2 regions of the Brevundimonas sp. UBA7838 genome follow, and region 1 is predicted to be linked to the other one. Evidence: predicted binding sites of a transcription regulator. Region 1 holds the regulator's gene; the other holds the start of a gene.
The links. Region 1 encodes LexA, which represses DNA repair genes until DNA is damaged. Its sites were predicted from a motif close to ATGTTCNCNANNTGTTCT; they were not measured.
Positions count from the first base shown of each region.

Region 2: a site for LexA is predicted at 3,929-3,946, ahead of recA (recombinase RecA). Genes of this name have one in related genera too.

Region 1 is NZ_DLTK01000109.1:10,691-17,513, reverse strand. It holds gene trpE (anthranilate synthase component I) at 1-729, shown strand, start outside; gene B3T77_RS10070 (peptidoglycan-binding protein) at 726-929, opposite strand; gene B3T77_RS10065 (anthranilate synthase component II) at 1,018-1,608, shown strand; gene trpD (anthranilate phosphoribosyltransferase) at 1,611-2,648, shown strand; gene trpC (indole-3-glycerol phosphate synthase TrpC) at 2,645-3,439, shown strand; gene lexA (transcriptional repressor LexA) at 3,559-4,257, shown strand; gene B3T77_RS10045 (ComEC/Rec2 family competence protein) at 4,238-6,355, opposite strand; gene gltX (glutamate--tRNA ligase) at 6,423-6,823, shown strand, end outside.
Region 2 is NZ_DLTK01000131.1:8,702-15,524, forward strand. It holds gene B3T77_RS14135 (acetyl-CoA C-acetyltransferase) at 1-247, shown strand, start outside; gene B3T77_RS14140 (3-hydroxyacyl-CoA dehydrogenase NAD-binding domain-containing protein) at 265-2,457, shown strand; gene recA (recombinase RecA) at 2,745-3,827, opposite strand; gene B3T77_RS14150 (MHYT domain-containing protein) at 3,997-5,637, opposite strand; gene B3T77_RS14155 (M20/M25/M40 family metallo-hydrolase) at 5,716-6,823, opposite strand, start outside.

The DNA.
Region 1 (6,823 bases):
TGGACTGACGATCCCTTCGCCTTCTATCGCTCGCTGCGTCGCCAGAACCCGTCGCCCTATCTGTTCTATCTGAACTTCGAAGGCTTCCAGCTCGCCGGCTCCAGCCCCGAGATCCTGGTTCGGCTGAAGGACGGCGAGGTCACGATCCGGCCGCTGGCCGGCACTCGCATGCGCGGCGCGACGCCAGAAGCGGACAAGGCGCTGGAAGTCGAACTGCTCGCTGATCCAAAAGAGCTTGCCGAGCATCTGATGCTGCTGGACCTGGGCCGCAACGATGTGGGGCGCGTCGCGGCACCCGGCACGGTTGAAGTCACCGAGAGCTTCGTCGTCGAGCGCTACAGCCAGGTCATGCACATCGTTTCCAACGTGCGCGGCAAGGCTGACCCCAGGCTGGATGCGGTGGACACGCTGCTGGCCGCCCTGCCCGCCGGGACCCTGTCGGGCGCGCCCAAGGTTCGGGCGATGGAGATCATCGACGAACTGGAAAGCGAAAAGCGCGGCGTCGGTTATGGCGGCGGCGTCGGCTATATTTCGGCCGGCGGCGAAGCGGATATCTGCATCACCCTGCGCACCGCCCTGTTCGCCAACGATCGGATCTTCGTTCAGGCCGGGGCCGGCGTCGTCGCCGACAGCGATCCTGCGGCCGAATATGCCGAGACCCAGCACAAGGCGCGGGCGCCAATGCGGGCGGCGGAAGACGCCTGGCGCTTTCGCACCGGCAATCGCTAGCGCGAAATCGTCATTACCGGGTCGTTGAACTGCACGCCCGGCCCGATGACCACGACGCCAGCCATCAAAACCGCCGCAGTCGCTGCGAGCGCGGCTGCGCCAAGCGCGGCGACGGGGTTGGGCTTGGTTTCGACCACGACCAGCTTCGCCTTTGCGGCGGCAATCTTGGCGGCGATGTCTTTTTCAGCGGCGAGTTTCACCCGCCCAGTCCTAGTCCCGCCGAGTTAAAATGCGCTTTAAGGCCGCGCCCGCTTGGCGCGGACGCGCGTCGCGCCTAGAAGCCAAGCCATGATCCTCGTCGTCGATAACTACGACAGCTTCACCTACAATCTCGTCCACTACCTCGCGGAGTTGGGCGCGCCGACGCATGTGGTGCGCAACGACGACCTGACGGTGGACGAGGCGTGGGCGCTGAACCCCGCCGCCGTTCTGCTGTCGCCCGGCCCGTGCGCGCCCGATCAGGCGGGCATCTGCCTGCCGTTGATCACGACCGCGCCAGAGTCCATGCCGATCCTGGGCGTGTGCCTGGGTCATCAGGCCATCGGCCAGGCTTTCGGCGGCGACGTCATCCGCGCCAAGACCCTGATGCACGGCAAGACCTCGCCGATCCTGCATGAGGGCCAGAGCGTTTTCGCCGACCTGCCCTCGCCCTTCATCGCCACACGCTATCACTCGCTGGCGGTCAAGCGCGAAACCCTGCCCGACGACCTGGAGGTCACCGCCTGGACCGCCGACGGCGAGATCATGGGTTTGCAACATCGTACGCGCCCGATCCACGGCGTGCAGTTCCACCCGGAATCCATCGCCACCGAACATGGTCACGACATGCTGGCCAACTTCCTTGAGATCGCCGGCGTAAAGCGCCTCGCGGCCGCCTGACCGTGGGCGACGGGTTCAAGCCGATCCTCGCCCGACTGGTCGAGGGCCATCCCCTGACGTCCCAGCAGGCGCACGACTTCTTCGCCGCCTGCCTGCGCGGCGAGCCGACCCCGTCGCAGGTCGCCGCCGCCGTCACCGCCATGCGGATGCGCGGCGAGACCGTGGACGAGATCGCCGCCTTCGCGGGCGCCATGCGTGAAGCCGCCCTGACGCTGGATCATCCCTACGAGGTGATCGACACCTGCGGCACCGGGGGCGACGGTCAGCACACCTACAATATCTCGACCGCCGCCGCCTTGGTTCTGGCTGGCGCCGGTCTGAAGGTCGCCAAGCATGGCAATCGGGCGATGTCATCGAAATCAGGATCTTCCGACGTCTTGTCGATCCTCGGCGTGAACCTGATGGCGTCGCAGGCGCAGCAGAAGAAGGCGTTGGACGAGGCCGGTATCTGCTTCCTGTTCGCGCCTGCATATCACGGGGCGATGCGTCATGTCGGGCCGGTGCGAGCCGAGATCGGTTTCCGGACTGTTTTCAATCTTCTGGGACCGCTTTCCAATCCAGCGTCTGCAAGGCGACAGGTGATGGGCGTCTATGACCCGCGTCTGCTGGAGCCGCTGGCCGAGGTGCTGGGCCGGCTTGGCGCCATTCGGGCCTGGACCGTTCACGGCCAAGGCCTGGACGAACTGGCGACTTCCGGCCCCACGGACGTCGCCGAATGGAGGGATGGCGCGGTTCGTCGCTTCCAGGTCACGCCCGAGGACGCCGGCTTGCCGCGCGCCTCTATCGCAGACATTCGCGGCGGCGACGCCGAGGAGAACGCCGTCGCCCTGCGCGCGCTTCTGGCCGGCGCGGCCGGACCCTACCGCGACATCGTGCTGCTGAACGCCGCTGCCGCCCTCGTTGTGTCCGATCGCGCGACCGATCTGGCCGACGGCGCCGCGCTCGCCGCTGCCGCAATCGACGACGGTCGAGCCGCCGAGGCGCTGGGTCGCCTGGCCCGCATCACCTCCACGCCGCTGGAAAGCGAAGAGCCCGCATGACCGACGTTCTGGACCGTATCGCTGCCTACAAGCGCGAGGACGTCGCCGCCCGCAAGGCTGCGACCTCACAGGACGCGATCGAAGCCCTGGCCCGCGCCGCATCGGCCCCGCGCGGCTTTCGCGCCGCCCTGGAGCGGGTCGGAGAGGAAACCGGTCGTCCCGCCCTGATCGCCGAGATCAAGAAGGCCAGCCCGTCCAAGGGCCTCATCCGGCCCGATTTCGATCCGCCGGCCCTGGCCCGCGCCTATGAGGCCGGCGGTGCGGCCTGTCTGTCGGTGCTGACCGATGGCCCCAGCTTCCGGGGCGACGACGGCTATCTGGGCCAGGCCCGCGAGGCCGTCGCCCTGCCCTGCCTGCGCAAGGATTTTCTGGTCGATCCCTGGCAGGTCGCCGAAAGCCGCGCCCTGGGCGCCGACTGTATCCTGATCATCCTCGCCATGATCGACGACACCTTGGCGGATGAACTGCTGTCGGAAGCCGAACGCTTGGGCATGGACGCGCTGATCGAGACGCATGACGAGGAAGAAATGGCGCGCGCCTGCGCCCTCGGCGGCGATCTTGTTGGGGTCAATAATCGCTCTCTACGCACCTTCGAGGTCGATCTGGAAACCACGGAGCGGCTGTCGATGCTCAGCCCCGTGCGCGCTCTGCTGGTCGCAGAGAGCGGCATCTTCACGCCCGACGACGTGGCGCGGGTTTCGGCTGCGCACGCTCAGGCGATCCTGGTCGGCGAGAGTCTGATGCGCCAGGACGACGTCGAAGCCGCAACACGCCGACTGCTCGCGGCCTGAACGTTCCGGCGCCGTCCCAGCGCCGCCGTTAAGTTGACATTAGCAAGGAACACTTACAGAACATCGACAAATGTTCACGGCCCGTTCCGATTCGTCGGCGGGCGCATGAGGGCCTGGCGATGCTCACGCGCAAACAGCACGAACTGCTGATGTTCATCCACGAACGCATCCAGGAGACCGGCGTCTCCCCTTCGTTCGACGAGATGAAGGAGGCGCTCGATCTGGCCTCCAAGTCTGGCATTCACCGGCTGATCACAGCGCTGGAGGAACGCGGCTTCATCCGCCGTCTCGCTCACCGCGCCCGCGCGTTGGAAGTCACGAAGCTGCCCGAACAGGCGACGGCCGGTGCGCCGCGCGGTCGCGCCGGGTTCAAGCCCGACGTCATCGAGGGCGGCGGCGGTGTTCGCGCTTCGGCGCCGCTCGCGGCCAACGACACCCGCGAGTTGCCGCTGATGGGCAAGATCGCCGCCGGCACGCCGATCGATGCGATCGAGCATGAAACCGCCCGCTACCCGGTCCCGGAATCCATGCTGGGTTCGGGCGAGCACTATCTGTTGGAGATCGAGGGCGACTCCATGATCGAGGCGGGCATCCTGAACGGCGACATGGTGGTGATCAAATCGACCGACAACGCCGCCTCCGGAGAAATCGTGGTGGCTCTGGTGGAAGGCGAGCAGGCGACGCTGAAGCGCCTTCGCAAGAAGGGGGCCTCGATCGCGCTGGAACCCGCCAACCGCAACTACGAGACCAAGATCTACGGCTCGGATCAGGTCGCGGTCCAAGGCAAGCTGGTCGGCCTTATGCGCCGCTATCACTGACGTCCGGATCGGACTGACGCGCCCAGGGGCGGTCGCCGCGAACGTCGGCCGTCCACACCGCGCGCCATCGATTCGGCTCGCCCGAACGGACGCGCCACAACTTTACTGCCCCGCCTCGCGCAAAATCCACCCCGTCCAGGACAAGGCGATCCTGACAGGCGCTTGGAATTGAGGTGACGACAGCGCGGACGCTGACGACGGGCGCTGCGCGGCATAAAGTCTCCATCTGATCTGAGCTCGGCGACTTCCGCCCCCACCAGATTGCAACGGGCCCGGCCTCATCGGCTTCCGGTCGACAGGAAAAGCGGTCGCAGACCCAGCCTGTCTCCGAGCGATCCGTCATGGCCAGCCCCCGTCGTCGCGACCAGAGATCCACCGCAAATTCACGCACGCCAGGCCGTATGACGACGGCCGCCCAGTCACGGTGAAAGGCGGCGTTTGTTCCGCCATCGCCAATCCAGAGGTTCGGCGTCGGCGCACGCGGCCAGATCAGGACGGCGGCTGCGAAGGGCAGTCCCATCCATCGCAGGCGGCCCTGCCACAGACAGACAAACAGCACGCCCAGAAAGGCGATCGGCAGGACATAGTTCGGCGCGCTGGCGACCGTTCTGACCGCCCCAGGCAACCCCGCCGTCCAGGCGCCGATCGCCAGCATCAGATCCACGCCCCATCCCGCGACCGCTAGGAACGGTCCCCCCAGCCCCAAGGGCTCAAGCGCTGCGCCCAAGGCAAGCGCCGGCATCAGGATGAAGTCCGCCACGGGCGACGTGCCGAGATTGGCCAGCAGTCCGTACATGGCGGTGCGGTTGAAATGTTGCATGGCGAAAGGTCCCGTCGCCAATCCTGCGACGACGCTGGCCGCCACAGCCGCCGTCAGCCACCCGCCCAGCCGTTGGACTGCCAGGATCGGCCAAGGCGCGGATATTTCGCGCGGGCGCTTCGGCCAGGCCTCGACCAAGGCGACCAAGGCCGCCGTCGCCGCGAACGACATCTGGAAACCCGGCGTGACGATGGCTTCAGGCTGGATCGCCAGAACGATGAAGGCCGCCACAGCCAGGCCATGCATCGTGACCGCCTGTCGCTCCAGCAGGATGGCTAGAAACGCGATGGAGGCGGTGATCGCCGCCCGCTCGGCCGGCGGCGGCGCGCCCGACACCACCAGATAAACCCCGACCGCCGTGAGGCCCGCCAAGGCCGCGACCTTCTTGCCGTGAACCCGCAGGGCCAGCCAGGGCCAGGCCGCCACGCCCAGCCGCACGGCGAAAAAGACGAAACCGCCGACTATGGCCATATGCAGCCCTGACACCGACAGGATGTGCGCCAGGCCGGAATCGCGCATCACGTCCATGTCCTCCTGACTAATCCAGGTTTCATGGCTGGTGGTCATGGCGGCGGCGATCCCGCCGGTCCGTTCGCCGAGCCTTGCCACGATCCGCTCGGCCAGTGCGAAACGGGCTCCGTTGACCGCCATTTCAAGTCGAAGCCGCCACGGCGGAGGGGCAAGCTCGGCTCCACGCGTTTCGCCCAAGGCGAACGCCACGCCTCCCATGCCCTGGAAGAAGGCGTTCCGGCCGAAGTCGTAGGCGCCAGGGCTGGCCGGCGCAGGCGGCGGATTCAGAATGCCAAACAAGCGGATCGCCTCGCCGGGTCGCGGCGGCTCGCCCCGCACCGTCGCCCGCAAGCGCACCGGCGTCTGCTCGGGCGTCAGTCCGCGGATCCAGACCGGCGCAATCACGACCCGCGCGCCTCGCTGCCCCGGGCTGTCGACATCAACGACCCAGGCTTCGATCACGGTCGGTTCGCTGAGCACGGGCGCGATCGGCGCGGCGACGGCTTCGGTGCGCACCTTGGCCGCCGCCAGCCCACCTGACGCGCAGGCCACCATCAACAGCAGCCAGGTCAGACGCCGCGACCCGCCGCGCCGGCGCGCCACCACCCAAAGCCCAAAGGCCAAGGCGGCGCCCAGCAACAAGGGCCACAAGACCGGCTCGACTCGCAGGGCGAAATAGACGCCGCCGCCCACGCCGAATGCGACCGGCGCCCATAGCCGCCATCTCAGGGTCTGGGCGGCGACTTCGGCGTGCAGCCAAGCGCGCAATCGCGCAGCGGGGGTAGGTTTTGCCGCATCGGGGCGTATAAGGGCGTCGCTTACGGACCCCTCCCCCATGACCTCACCTTCCTCGACTGTCGTCACCCGCTTCGCCCCCTCGCCGACAGGCTATCTGCATATCGGCGGGGCGAGAACCGCTTTATTCAACTGGCTATACGCCAAAAGACACGCTGGACGTTTCCTGATCCGCGTCGAGGATACCGACCGCGAACGCTCGACCGATGAGGCGGTGAAGGCCATTTTCGACGGCTTGAGCTGGCTGGAGCTGTTCGCCGACGACGAGCCGATGTTCCAGTTCAGCCGGGCCGACCGCCACCGCGAGGTGGTCGATCAACTGCTCGAAACCGGCCACGCCTACCGCGACTTCACCTCGGCCGAGGAGACCGGTCGTCTGCGCGATGAGGCCAAGGCGGAGAAGCGCACTTTCGAATCGCCCTGGCGCGACCGCGAGCCGAC
Region 2 (6,823 bases), on a different contig from region 1:
CCTGTGGGAGCTGAACGAGGCCTTCGCGGCCGTCGTCCTGCGCTACATGCAGGCGCTAGACATCGACCACGCCAAGATGAACGTGAACGGCGGCGGCATCTCGATGGGCCACCCGCTCGGCGCCACCGGCGCCATGATAACCGGCATCGCGCTTGACGAGCTGGAGCGCTCGAACAAGTCGACCGCCCTGGTCACCCTGTGCATCGGCGGCGGCATGGGCACCGCCACCGTCATCGAACGCGTCTGATCCAGGAGCAAATGGATATGGAAAACTTCAAGATCGACGTCGACGCCGACGGCATCGCCCTGGTCACCTTCGACGTTCCGGGCCGTTCGATGAACACCCTGACCTCTTCGGTGATGAAGGAAATCCCCGAGCTGGTCGAACGCATCAAGACCGACGACGCCATCAAGGGCGCCGTCATCACCTCGGGCAAGGCCTCGGGCTTCTGCGCCGGCGCGGACCTGGGCGACATGGCCGGCGGCGTGCTGTCGGGCGGCGGCGACCTGCAAAAGGCGTTCGACGCCGGCTGGAAGCTGAACGGCGCCTTCCGTGCGCTGGAAACCTCGGGCAAGCCGATCGCGGCCGCGATCAACGGCCTCGCTTTGGGCGGCGGGCTGGAGTTCACCCTGGCCGCTCACTACCGGGTGGTCGAGAATGACAACAAGATCCAGCTGGGCCTGCCCGAGATCAAGGTCGGCCTGTTCCCCGGCGGCGGCGGCACCCAGCGCCTGACCCGCCTGGTCGGCGTCCAGAACGCCATGATGGCGATGAGCGAGGGCAAGTCCTTCCGCCCGAACGACGCCAAGGGCGCCGGCATCGTCCATGAAGTTGTCGAAAAGGGCCAGTCGGTCGAGGCCGCCAAGGCATGGATCAAGAACGGCGGCAAGGCCGTCCAGCCTTGGGACGAGAAGTCGTTCAAACTGCCCGGCGGCGGCCCCTATCACCCGGCCGGCATTCAGAACTTCATGGTCGGCAACGCCATGCTGCGTAAGCAGTCCTACGGCAACTATCCGGCCGTCGTGAACCTGATGAAGGCCGTTTACGAAGGCGCCCAGGTGCCGATGGATGCGGCTCTGCGCATCGAGACCCGCTACTTCATCAAGACCCTGATGACGCCGCAGGCGCAGGCCATGATCCGTTCGCTATTCCTGTCCAAGCAGGAGCTGGACAAGGGCGCCGTTCGCCCGGCCGGCGTGCCCAAGTCCGATCCGAAGAAGGTCACGGTCATCGGCGCCGGCATGATGGGCGCGGGCATCGCCTATGTGCAGGCGCTGGCCGGCATTGAAACCATCTTGATCGACCAGACGCAGGAAGCCGCCGACAAGGGCAAGGCCCACGTTGAGGAACTGCTGAAGAAGCGCCTGTCGCGCGGTCAGCTGACGCAGGAGAAGTATGACGCCCTGCTTGGTTCGGTCACGGCGACGACGGACTATGAGCTGATCAAGGGTTCCGATCTGGTCGTCGAGGCCGTGTTCGAGAACCGGGAGATCAAGGCGGATGTGACCAAGCGCGCCGAGGCGCAACTGGCTGACGGCGCTGTGTTCGGCTCCAACACCTCGACCCTGCCGATCACCGGCCTGGCCGAGGCTTCGGTGCGGCCTGAGGACTTCATCGGCATCCACTTCTTCTCGCCCGTCGACAAGATGATGCTGGTCGAGATCATCCTGGGTGAAAAGACGGGTCAGGCCGCCATCGCCAAGGCGCTGGACTATGTGCTGAAGATCAAGAAGACGCCGATCGTCGTTAACGACAGCCGCGGTTTCTACACCTCGCGCTGCTTCTCCACCTTCCTGATGGAGGGCATGGCGATGCTGGAAGAGGGCTACGGCCCGGCCCTGATCGACAATGTCGGTCGCATGACCGGCATGCCGCGCGGCCCGCTGGAGATGCACGACGACGTCGCCCTAGACCTGTCCTACAAGATCGCCAAACAGACGGCGCTGGATCTGGGCGACAAATACGTCCCGTCGGAAGGCGCCGACATCGTCGCCAAGATGGTCGAGGGCGGGCGTTTCGGTCGCAAGAACGGCAAGGGCTTCTACGATTACGATCAGAAGCCCAAGACGATCTGGAAGGGATTGGGCGAACTGGCCCCGACTACCAAGGGTATCGATCAGCCGGAAGAGGCGACCGCCTTCGCTCAGATCGACGAGCTGAAGACACGTCTGCTGTATCGCCAGGCCGTCGAAGTGGCGCGTTGCTGGGAAGAAGGCGTCATCGACGATCCGCGCGAAGCCGATCTGGGCGCCATCTTGGGCTGGGGCTTCGCGCCCTGGACCGGCGGTCCGATCAGCATGATCGACGGCATCGGCCTGGCCAAATTCGTCGAAACCGCAGACCGCCTGGCCGCGACCTACGGCGACCGGTTCAAGGTCCCGCAGTTGTTGCGCGACATGGCGGCGAAGAACGAAACCTTCTACGGCAAGTTCACCCCGGAGAAGGCCGCCGCCTGATCAGCAGGCGACATCGGTAAAACGACGAACGGGCGGCCTTCGGGTCGCCCGTTTTCGTTTGGCCGCACCTTTCTTTAGTCATTCCGGGCGCGCAGCGCAGACCCGGAATGACGACTGGGGAAGATGCTGCACCATAAAAAAGACCCGCCCGACACGAGGTCGAGCGGGTCGCTCCGCCGCCCTTCGCGGGGTCGGTGGCGGGTCGCTAGGGCGACGGAGTAGCGGTGAAAAGACCGGATCGAGAGCTGGACCAACTTTGACAGTCCGCCCAGCCTCGGATGCTGGCGTCAGCCTTCCAGGTCCTGGCCCTCGTCCGGCTCGGGCGTGCCCAGCAGTTCGTCGGCGATCTTGTTGGTCGAGGCGCGCACGGCCTTTTCGATCGAGGCCGCGATGTCCGGATTCTGCTTCAGGAACTCGCGCACATTCTCGCGGCCCTGACCGATCCGGGTGGAGTCATAGCTGAACCAGCTGCCCGACTTCTCGATGATGCCGGCCTTGACGCCCAGGTCGATGACCTCGCCCAGTTTGGAAATACCCTCGCCATACATGATGTCGAAGATGACCTCGCGGAACGGCGGGGCGACCTTGTTCTTGACCACCTTGACCCGGGTGGTGTTGCCGACCACCTCGTCGCGGTTCTTGATCGCGCCGGTGCGGCGGATGTCCAGACGCACCGAGGCGTAGAACTTCAGCGCATTGCCGCCCGTCGTCGTCTCGGGCGAGCCGTACATGACGCCGATCTTGTGACGGATCTGGTTGATGAACAGCACAATGCATTTCGATTTGGAGATCGAGGCCGTCAACTTGCGCAGCGCTTGGCTCATCAGGCGCGCCTGAAGGCCCGGCAGGCTGTCGCCCATCTCGCCCTCGATCTCGGCGCGCGGCGTCAGGGCCGCGACGGAGTCGACGACCACAATGTCCACGGCGCCCGACCGAACCAGCGTATCCACGATCTCCAGCGCCTGCTCGCCAGTGTCCGGCTGCGACACCAGAAGATCATCCAGATTGACGCCCAGCTTCTGGGCGTAGACCGGGTCCAGCGCATGTTCGGCGTCGACGAAGGCGGCGACCCCGCCCTTCTTCTGCACTTCCGCGACGGTGTGCAGAGCCAGGGTCGTCTTGCCCGAGGATTCTGGGCCGAACACCTCGATAACCCGCCCGACCGGCAGACCGCCGATGCCCAGCGCCATGTCCAGGCCCAGCGAGCCGGTCGAGACGCTGTCGATCTCGGCGACCACGCCCGCCTTGCCCAGTTTCATTACCGAGCCCTTGCCGAAGGCGCGATCGATCTGCGCGATCGCCGCCTCCAGGGCGCGTTGCTTGTCGCCGTCGTCCTTGCCCACCAATTTGAGTGCCGCCTGTGAAGCCATTGCCTTCGTCTCCCTTGCCATGATTCCCGTCATTCAGCTTGGGAGAGACCCGCCTGGACCCGCCCCCGTTTCGTGAGGCGGACTATGTGCATGGTTTGTTCTGGTTCACAAGATGTTCTCATTGATCAAAACGAGGACAGCCAAATCCTACGACCGTTTTTGACGCCGTCTAAAGCGGAAGGCGCAGGCTGAAGCTCGCGCCCTCGGGGTCGTAAGTCATGACCGCCGAGCCGTGCAGCGAGCGATTGATGGTCGAGTCGATTAGGACCGAGCCGAAGCCCTTGCGCTGAGGCGGCGATACGGCTGGGCCACCGCTTTCGACCCAATCCAGCAGCAGATGGCCGTTAGCGACCGACCAGTCGATCCGCACACAGCCCGAGGCGTTCGACAGGGCGCCGTATTTGGCGGCGTTCACCGCCAGTTCGTGAAAGACCATCCCCATGCCCAGAGTCTGTTGCGCGTTCAGATCGACGGCCGGACCGGTCAGCCGGACCTGTTCCTCGGCATAGGGGGCCAGTTCCTGAGCCAGCATGGCGCGCAGATCGACATGCTCCCAGTTCGCGGCCGTCAGCAGGTTCTGCGTGTTGGACAGGGCCACCAGCCGCGCCTCGAACAGGGCGGTGAAGGTGGCGACATCCGGCGTGCGCCGCGCCGTCTGGTGGGCGATGGACTGCACCGTGGCCAGGGTGTTCTTCACCCGGTGATTCAGTTCGTTGATCAGCAGTCGCTGCAAGCGTTCGCTGTCGGCCAGGGCGGCGAAGGCCTCACGGCGATCGGTGATGTCGGTGATGACGCCCGACATCTTGATCGGCCGGCCCGAACGACTGCGGATCAGGCGTCCTCGCAGATGGATCCACCGGCCAGAGGCCGGCAGACGCCATTCCTGGTCGTATTCGCCCTCGCCCGCCAGGGCCCGCTCCAGCGCCTGACGATGCAACGGCAGATCCTCGGGCGACAGACGGTCGCCGACTTCGCTTGGGCCAAGGCGGCACGACGGATCGATGGACAGGATTTCGCGCGCGCGGTGCGACATCATCGTCGTCTTCATCGGCAGGGTTGCTTCCCAGAAGCCGACGCCGCCCGCGTCCACGGCCGCCAGGACATTGGCGCGCTGATCCACGATCGAGGCGCCCAGCGCAAGAAACAGCAGTGTCACCGCCCCGGTCGTCACCGCGACAGCCAATACCACCGGCGACGCCCCGCCCTCCACCGGCCCTGCGTCGGCGATCGGGGTCAGGATCAGGGCCGCCATGCCGACATGGTGCATGGAGACGATGGCCAGACCCAGGATCACGGCGGCGACCGCGCGCCAGGCCAGGCCCCGCTCCTGACGGGCCGCGATCAGGGCCGCGTAGGCGGCGGCGACAGCGACGACCACCGACAGGGCGACCAGCACGGGCTGGTAACTCAGGACGGCGTTCATCCGCATCGCCGCCATCCCGACATAGTGCATGGCGACGATCGAGCCGCCCATCAGCAGGGCCGCCGGCGCCAGCCGCAGGGGGCTGGCCTGCGCCGTCCCCGCCGTCACGAAGGCCGCGGACGTGCCGGCCGTCGCCAGCAGGAACGACACCAGCGTCAGGCCGGGATCATAGAAGACGGGGCCTTCGACCTCGAACCCCAGCATGGCGATGAAATGCATCGACCAGATGCTGACGCCCAGCGCCAGGGCGGCGACGCCCAGCCAACGCAACCGCGTCGCGCCGATCTGGTCGCGGGTTCGATTGAACAGATCCAAAGCCGTCCACGCGCCCAGGATCGCTATCGCCAATGACAGGACGGTGAACGGATTGACGTGAAGATGGTGCAAGCGTGCGAGGCCCCCAGAAACAGCAGCGATAGCCTTAGCCGGGTTTCACAGCCCCGACGACAACGAAACGCACCCGCCTTACGCGATCAGTCTCGCCGCCACGGCGATTCCGCAGGCGAGCGACAGACTGGCGGCGGCGAAGATCGGCAAGGCGCGACCCGTGCCGGGCGTCAGCGGGCGGACCAGCATCGCGATCATCAGGGCGATCGGCCCCACCGCGCCCGGCATGTCCATGCCGACCCCCAGGAAGACGCCGTGCCCCTGAACCAGCAACCACCCGCCGACCACCGCCGTCGTTACGACGGCGGGTGCGAGGGATGCCCACGAGCCGAAGCGGGCGCCGATCACCGCCGTCGACGCGGCGGCCAGGGCGGCGATCAGACCAGGCCACAGCAGCAGGAAGGCGGCTTCCGGCGCCACCGCCTGCACCCCGCCGCCCAGGATCAGGACCAAGATGATCAGCCCCAGCCAGCCGCCCCAGACGGCGTCTGCGTCCTGCGGCCCCGGCCGCGTTAGGCTGAGCGCCAGCGCAATCACCGTCGCCCCCACGACCGGCAGGCTGAAACCGCCCAGCGCCACTGCAATCGCGAATGCGGCCAGTATCACTCCAGATGCGCTCCATCGGCCCATCAGGCGTCGCCCTGCGGTCAGCATCAGAATCAGGCCGAGCATGGAAAGGGCCACGGCAATTTCCAGAAACGGCAGGCGACGCAGCAAGGTGTAATAGAGGTCGGCCGAATCCACGCGACGGCCGATCGGCCCGGCCAGGACGCGCACCGCCTGTCCCACCACCACCGCGCTGGCCAACAGCCACAGACCATCCGCCGCGCCCCGCACGACCGACATGGCTCTCAAACCCGTCGCATGGCGCGCGCCCCAGGCAGCGAAGGCCGTCGCCAGGACTCCCACAGTCAACAGCAGCCAGCCGATCGCCGACGAATGCTGCACGACGAACAGGCCAAAGACGTCGGCATAGACGGCGTTCTGCGTCGCCTGTGGCAGGGTCGGCGCCCGCAAAAGATCATCGGCCATTTCCAACACCTGGGAGCCGATATGCTGCACGCTGCCCTGATCCAGCGCCTGTGGTGTCGAGGACGGAGAATGGTACTGCGCCGGACGACCGATGAAGGCCAGATTGATCCCCGTCAGCTTGCGATCCGCCGCCACAGTGAAGTCCGTGCCATTG